2 regions of the Streptomyces sp. NBC_00090 genome follow, and region 1 is predicted to be linked to the other one. Evidence: riboswitches for the same ligand, from Rfam matches in the RefSeq annotation. Region 1 holds a riboswitch; the other holds the start of a gene.

What was found. Region 1 has a riboswitch for cyclic di-AMP ahead of OG361_RS29585 (M23 family metallopeptidase). Riboswitches for the same ligand answer to the same signal wherever they lie in the genome.
Region 2: it holds a riboswitch for cyclic di-AMP, as region 1 does, so the genes downstream of both, OG361_RS33120 (peptidoglycan DD-metalloendopeptidase family protein) here and OG361_RS29585 (M23 family metallopeptidase) in region 1, are expected to answer to the same signal.

What each region holds. Positions count from the first base shown of each region.
Region 1 is NZ_CP108224.1:6,588,524-6,591,922, forward strand. Features, by position in the region: gene OG361_RS29580 (M16 family metallopeptidase) at 24-1,391, shown strand; cyclic di-AMP (ydaO/yuaA leader) riboswitch at 1,593-1,756, shown strand; gene OG361_RS29585 (M23 family metallopeptidase) at 1,769-2,551, shown strand; gene OG361_RS29590 (GntR family transcriptional regulator) at 2,747-3,399, shown strand, end outside.
Region 2 is NZ_CP108224.1:7,422,278-7,425,676, forward strand. Features, by position in the region: gene OG361_RS33110 (DUF6126 family protein) at 1-26, shown strand, start outside; gene OG361_RS33115 (tyrosine-protein phosphatase) at 69-890, opposite strand; cyclic di-AMP (ydaO/yuaA leader) riboswitch at 1,283-1,438, shown strand; gene OG361_RS33120 (peptidoglycan DD-metalloendopeptidase family protein) at 1,443-2,534, shown strand; gene OG361_RS33125 (SGNH/GDSL hydrolase family protein) at 2,709-3,399, shown strand, end outside.

The DNA.
Region 1 (3,399 bases):
ACGCTGCCGTGTCTTTGACCAGCATGGACTTCCACCCGCAGCCGGAGCCGGGCGTCGCCAGGCCCTGGGCCTTCCCGGCCCCGGACCGCGGAGCGCTGGACAACGGTCTGACCGTGCTGACCTGCCACCGCCCCGGCCAGCAGGTCGTGGCCGTGGAGCTCTACCTGCCGGCCCCGCTCGACGCCGAGCCGGCGGGTCTCGACGGCGTCGCCACGATCATGGCCCGCGCGCTCTCCGAGGGCACGGACCAGCACAGCGCCGAGGAGTTCGCGGCCGAGCTGGAGCGCTGCGGAGCCACGCTCGACGCGCACGCGGACCACCCGGGCGTACGGGTCTCCCTGGAGGTGCCGGTCTCCCGGCTGCCCAAGGCGCTCGGGCTGCTCTCCGAGGCCCTGATCGCCCCGGCCTTCCTGGAGACCGAGGTCGAGCGCCTGGTGCGCAACCGCCTGGACGAGATCCCGCACGAGACGGCCAGCCCGGCCCGCCGGGCCGCCAAGCAGCTCTCCAAGGAGCTCTTCCCGGCCGAGTCGCGGATGTCCCGGCCGCGCCAGGGCACGGAGGAGACGGTCGCCGCGATCGACGCCGCCGCGGTCCGCGCCTTCTTCGACGCGCACGTCCGCCCCGGCACGGCCACCGCCGTCGTCGTCGGCGACCTGACGGGCGTCGACCTGGAGAAGGTCCTCGCCGAGACGCTGGGCGCCTGGACCGGCGAGCCGGCCGAGCCGCTGCCGATGCCGCCGATCACCGCCGACGACACCGGCCGGGTCGTCGTCGTGGACCGTCCCGGCGCCGTCCAGACCCAGTTGCTGATCGGCCGGATCGGCGCCGACCGGCACGCGAGCGTCTGGCCCGCCCAGGTCGTCGGCACGTACTGCCTCGGCGGCACGCTCACCTCGCGGCTCGACCGGGTCCTGCGCGAGGAGAAGGGCTACACGTACGGCGTGCGGGCCTTCGGTCAGGTGCTCCGCTCCGACGCCGCGGGGAACGGCGCGTCGATGCTCGCCATCAGCGGCTCGGTCGACACCCCGAACACCGGCCCGGCACTTGACGACCTGTGGAAGGTGCTGCGGACCCTCGCGGCGGAGGGCCTCACCGACGCCGAGCGCGAGACGGCCGTGCAGAACCTGGTGGGGGTGGCGCCGCTCAAGTTCGAGACGGCGGCCTCGGTCGCCGGGACGCTCGCCGACCAGGTGGAGCAGCACCTCCCGGCCGACTACCAGGCCCAGTTGTACGCGCGTCTCGCCGACACCGGCACGGTCGAGGCGACCGCGGCCGTGGTCAACGCCTTCCCGGTGGACCGGCTCGTCACCGTGCTCGTGGGCGACGCGGCGCAGATCGTGGAGCCGGTGCGCGCGCTCGGCATCGGTGAAGTCACCGTCGTGACCGGCTGATCGCTCCTCGGATCCGCCGGTGGATGGCCCCGACGTCATGGTTTCGTCGGGGCCATCCGCTTTGTCCGAATTGATGTCAAGGGTGGCTGTCTGCCCTGTGGCATGTCTTACAAAGTGGCGTGTCTGTTTGGTGATTGAAAGACGATCCGCATAGCGTCGGTGCGGCTGTTCGTCAGGTGCACGTGCCGCGTCCGCGGCAACGGACAGTCATCGCCGAGTCCCCGTCAGGCGCGAGCCTGGGGAGCCGGGGACCCAACACGTCCCTGGGGTGAATCGGGCGCCTTCGTCTCGTACGGAGGGGCTCGTAGGAGACCTTCCTGCTCCGAACCCGTCAGCTAACCCGGTAGGCGAGAAGGAAGGAAAGGATCAGCCACTACATGGCGTTCACCCGTGCCACCGGGAAGCATCGTGGTCCGAGCCGGATGGCGCGCCGCAGCGTGGGCATCGCCGGCGTCGCGACGCTCGCCACCACCGGGGTGATCGGAACCTTCGCCTCCCCGGCGCTCGCCGCCGACACGGACAACCGCTCCGCCGAGGACACCGGCCTCACCCAGGTGATCACCGAGGACTCCCTCGCGGACCGGGTCAGCGCCCAGGTCGCCGCCCAGGAGCAGGAGGCCTTCGAGGCCGCCGCCAAGGCGAAGGTCGAGGCCGAGGCCCGGGCAGAGGCGAAGCGCAAGGCCGAGGCCCGCGCCAAGGAGGTCCGCGAGGAGAGGGAGCGCGCCGCCCGCGAGGCCGAGCGCCGCCGGCTCAACTCCTTCCAGCTCCCCGTGGCCGGCTCGTACGTGAGCACCGGCTACAAGGCCGGCGGCTCGCTCTGGTCCTCCGGCAGCCACTCCGGCATCGACTTCCACGCCTCCTACGGCAGCCGGGTCGTCTCCGTCGGCTCCGGCACCGTCGTCGAGGCCGGCTGGGGCGGCGCGTACGGCAACAACATCGTCATCCGGATGCACGACGGCACGTACACCCAGTACGGTCACCTCTCGTCCATCGGGGTCTACGTCGGCCAGACCGTCGAGCCGGGCCAGCAGATAGGCATCTCGGGCTCGACCGGCAACTCGACCGGCCCGCACCTCCACTTCGAGGCCCGGACGAGCTCCGAGTACGGCTCCGACATCAACCCGATCTCGTACCTCCGCGCCCGCGGCGTCAGCCTCTGACACCACCCGGATCGCGTCGCAAAAGCCCCGGCTCGTACTGAGCCGGGGCTTTTCGCTGGCCAAAACATATCCCTGGATTCCGTCGGGGCATCGGAAATTTCGGCGTGCTGCAATAGAGTCGCAGAACAGAAGCAGAACGGACGCGGAACAGGCATCGCTCGAATTGTCTCGCGCGGATCAAGGCGGAGGTCGGACATGCGCGTTCCCGCGCAATCGGTATGCACGGCGATCCGGGACGACATCGTCTCCGGTGTCTTCGAGCGGGGTGGCCGGCTGACCGAGGAGCAGCTCGCGCGCCGCTACGGGGTCTCTCGTGTCCCGGTCCGCGAGGCCCTGCGCACGCTGGAGTCCGAGGGCTTCGTCGTCACCCGCCGCCACGCGGGCGCCCATGTCGCCGAGCCCACCGAGCAGGAGGCGGCCGACCTGCTCGACATGCGGGCGCTGCTCGAACCGCTGGGCGCCGCCCGGGCCGCGCAGCGGCGCACGGAGGCGCACCTCAAGGTGTTGCGAGGGCTGGTCAGGCTGGGGCAGGAGCGGGCCAGGCGCGGCCAGGGCGAGGATCTGCGCTCGCTGGGCGGCTGGTTCCACGAGACGCTCGCCCAGGCCTCCGGCAGCCCTGCCCTGACGGCGCTCCTCACCCAGCTCCGGCACAAGATCGCCTGGATGTACGCGGTCGATCAGCCGGCCCAGCCCGTGGAGGCCTGGGCCGAGCACGGCGCCATCGTGGACGCCGTCGCGCGCGGCGACGCCGAGCGGGCCAGGGCGCTGACCGCGCTGCACGCGGAGCGCTCACTGGGGCTGCACCGCCTCAAAAGGCCGGAGCGCGGCCGTGTGAGGGTTTCGCAACA
Region 2 (3,399 bases), 830 kb from region 1:
TCATGCTCGGCGGGCAGAACCAGTAGGCGAAGGGGTGGACGGACCGGCGGGCGGGCGCGTGGGCGGGGCTACGCCTCGGCGAGCATGCGCTCCCGCAGCCGCTCGCGGGTCTCCGGGGTCAGCTTGAGCCCCTCCGTGAGGTAGGTCTCCACCGATCCCCAGGTCGCGTCGATCGTCTCGAACGCGGCCCGCAGATACTCCACCCGCGCGTCGAAGAGCGGGCTCAGCAGCTCCATCACCTCGGGCGACATCGCGTCCGGGGCGGTGGAGCTGCGGCGTACCTTGTACCGGCGGTGCGGGTCGTTCGACAGCACGTAGTCGGCCTCGATCGCCTCCCGCTCGACGCCGAGGGCGAGCAGGGTGACCGCGATGGAGAGACCGGCGCGGTCCTTGCCGGCCGCGCAGTGCATCAGGGCCGGGAGGCTCTCCTCGGCCATGGAGTGCAGGATCCGGCTGTGCTCCGAAGTCCGCTCGACCACCATTTTCCGGTACGAGTCGGACATACGGGTCGCCGCTTTGCCCTCGCCCAGGATCCCCCGCAGCTGCGCGATGTCACCGTCGCGCACCAGCTTCCAGAACTCCTTGCCGTCGGCCGGGTCATTGAGAGGTATGTGCACGTTCCGCACGCCGGGGAGCTCGACGTCCTCGCCCTCGACCTTCCGGTCGGCGTCGTTGCGGAAGTCGAAGACGGTGTGCAGGCCGAGTGAGGAGAGGAAGACGGCATCGCTCTCGGTGGCGTGGGCGAGGTGGCCGCTGCGGAAGAGGCGGCCGGGTCGCACGGCGCGCCCGTCCGTCGTCGGCAGGCCGCCCACGTCCCGGAAGTTCCGGACCTCCGCCAGCTCGGGTTCGTTCGCTTCGGTGGGCGGGGCCTGCGGCAGCTGCTGCGTCACGGATGCTCCTGGGTGTCGACGTTCGGGCGCCCGATGCGAGATCGGTTCCTGGGGCAATCATCCAGGCGGGACCGGTCGGGCGCACCCCCTCGGACGGTAATGGGTGATCTGTCCGAATTAGGGCCTTGTGTATAACGCGCCCTGTTTACGGGTGAGATGGCGTTCGGCGCGTGAGCAGGGTCATAGAGGTGACGGATCGTGGCCGGGAGCCCGGAGCAATTGCCGTACGGAAAAAGGAAATCGAAGGACCGTCATCCACGGAGGGTGACCGGAATTCCGGTGGAAAAGCGGAACGGGTAATGCCGGGGGAAATCAGTGGCTTGTCCGTGTCGAACCGCTCGTCTAGCGTCACCGTCAATCCGGTCGGACCGCCGAATCCTGCCACCGTCCGGAACCCGCACTCATCAAATGTGTGGCAGGAGCGGGGGACCCAGGAAGTACGCCGGTCCCGCGACGCAGGACGGCTCGGGGTGAAGCCGCGTGAGAACGCGGCCGGGCATCTCCAGTCCGAACCCGACAGCTCACCTCGTAGGCGCCGGAGAGGAATTCGCCATGCCCGCGAAGGGTAAGCACCGCCGTCCCAAGATCAACCCGATCACGCGTGGAATCGTCGCCGCCGGTACCGGAGGCGCAGTCGTCGCCCTCCCGCTCTTCGGTGCGACCGGCGCCCACGCCGCCGAGCAGGCCGCCCCGGCCGCCGTTCCCGCCCAGGCCGTCGCCGCCGCCGCCCAGGTGAAGGCCCCCGCCGCCCTTCGGGCCGCGCCCGCCGCCGCCGTGAAGGCCGCCCCGACGACGTACTCCGTCGTCCGCGGCGACTACCTGTCGAAGATCGCGGTCGAGCACCACCTCGCCGGTGGCTGGCAGAAGCTGTACGAGGACAACCGCCAGGTCGTCGGCGAGAACCCTTCGCTGATCCTGCCCGGCATGAAGCTCACCCTCGGCGCCAAGAGCACCGCCAAGGCCTCCGCCCCGAAGGCCGCCCACAAGCGCGTCGCGCCCAAGGCCGCCGCCCCGAAGGCCGCTCCGAAGGCCGAGTCGGAGAGCGGCTCGTCGCAGGCCTCCGGCGAGGAGACCCGCGCCTCCCGCGGCACCGAGCGCGACTCCGCCCCGGCCGCCACCGCCGCGCAGCCGGACGCCTCGACCTCCGCGCAGTCGGACGCCTCGACCTCCTCGCAGCCGGACGCCTCGACCTCCGCGCAGTCGGACGCCTCGACCTCCTCGCAGTCCACCGGTTCCTCCTCCGGCTGGGTCGCCCCCGTCGACGGCGGCATCTCCACCCCGTACCGCGCCTCCGGCTCCATGTGGTCCTCCGGCTACCACACGGGTGTCGACTTCATCGCCTCCTCCGGTACGACCGTCCGCGCCGTGGGCGCCGGCACCGTCGTCTCGGCCGGCTGGAGCGGCGCCTACGGCAACGAGGTCGTCATCCAGCACTCCGACGGCAGCTACTCGCAGTACGCGCACCTCTCCTCCCTCTCCGTCTCGTCCGGCCAGTCGGTCAGCGGCGGCCAGCAGATCGGCCTCTCCGGCTCGACCGGCAACTCCACCGGCCCGCACCTGCACTTCGAGATCCGCACCTCGCCGAACTACGGCGCCGACATCGACCCGCTCGCGTACCTGCGCCAGCACGGCGTCTCCATCTGACGCGGTCGCACAGCTGGCGGCCCGGCACCCCTGTGCCGGGCCGCCAGTGTGTTCCTGACATATTCGGGAGCGTATTCCGGCTTGGTGGAATCTTTATCGGTGGCATATCTCACCCGCCGTCAACCCTTCCTTACGGTCGCGTAGGTCACATCCGAAAGGGAAGGATGTGCTCCCGTGGCAGACGATTCGAGATCAAGAGACAAGAACGCATTCGGGTCGTACGCGGCGATCGGTGACAGCTTCACCGAGGGCGTCGGAGACCCCGGACCCGACGGGACGTACGTCGGCTGGGCGGACCGCTTCGCGGTGCTGCTCGCCGACCAGCTGCCGGAGCACGACGCCTTCCGCTACGCCAACCTGGCCGTACGCGGGCGCCTGCTCGACCAGATCGTGGCGGAACAGGTCCCCCGGGCGAAGGAACTCGCCCCCGACCTGGTGACCTTCTGTGCCGGCGGCAACGACATCATCCGGCCCGGCACCGACCCCGACGACGTGGCCGAGCGCTTCGAGCGCGCCGTCGCGGACCTGACCTCCGCCGTCGGCACCGTCATGGTGACCACCGGCTTCGACACCCGTGACATCCCCGTGCTCCGACACCTGCGCGGGAAGATCGCCACCTACACCGCCCACGTCCGGTCCATCGCGGACCGCTACGACTGCCCGGTCCTCGACCTGTGGTCCCTCAAGTCCGTGCAGGACCTGCGGGCCTGGGACGACGACCGGCTGCACCTCTCGCCCGACGGCCACACCCGGGTCGCCCTGCGCGCCGCCCAGGTCCTCGGCCTGCCCGTGCCCGCCGACCCGGACCAGTCGTGGCCGCCGCGCCCCCCGCGCGGCACGCTGGAGGTGCGGCGCGACGACATCC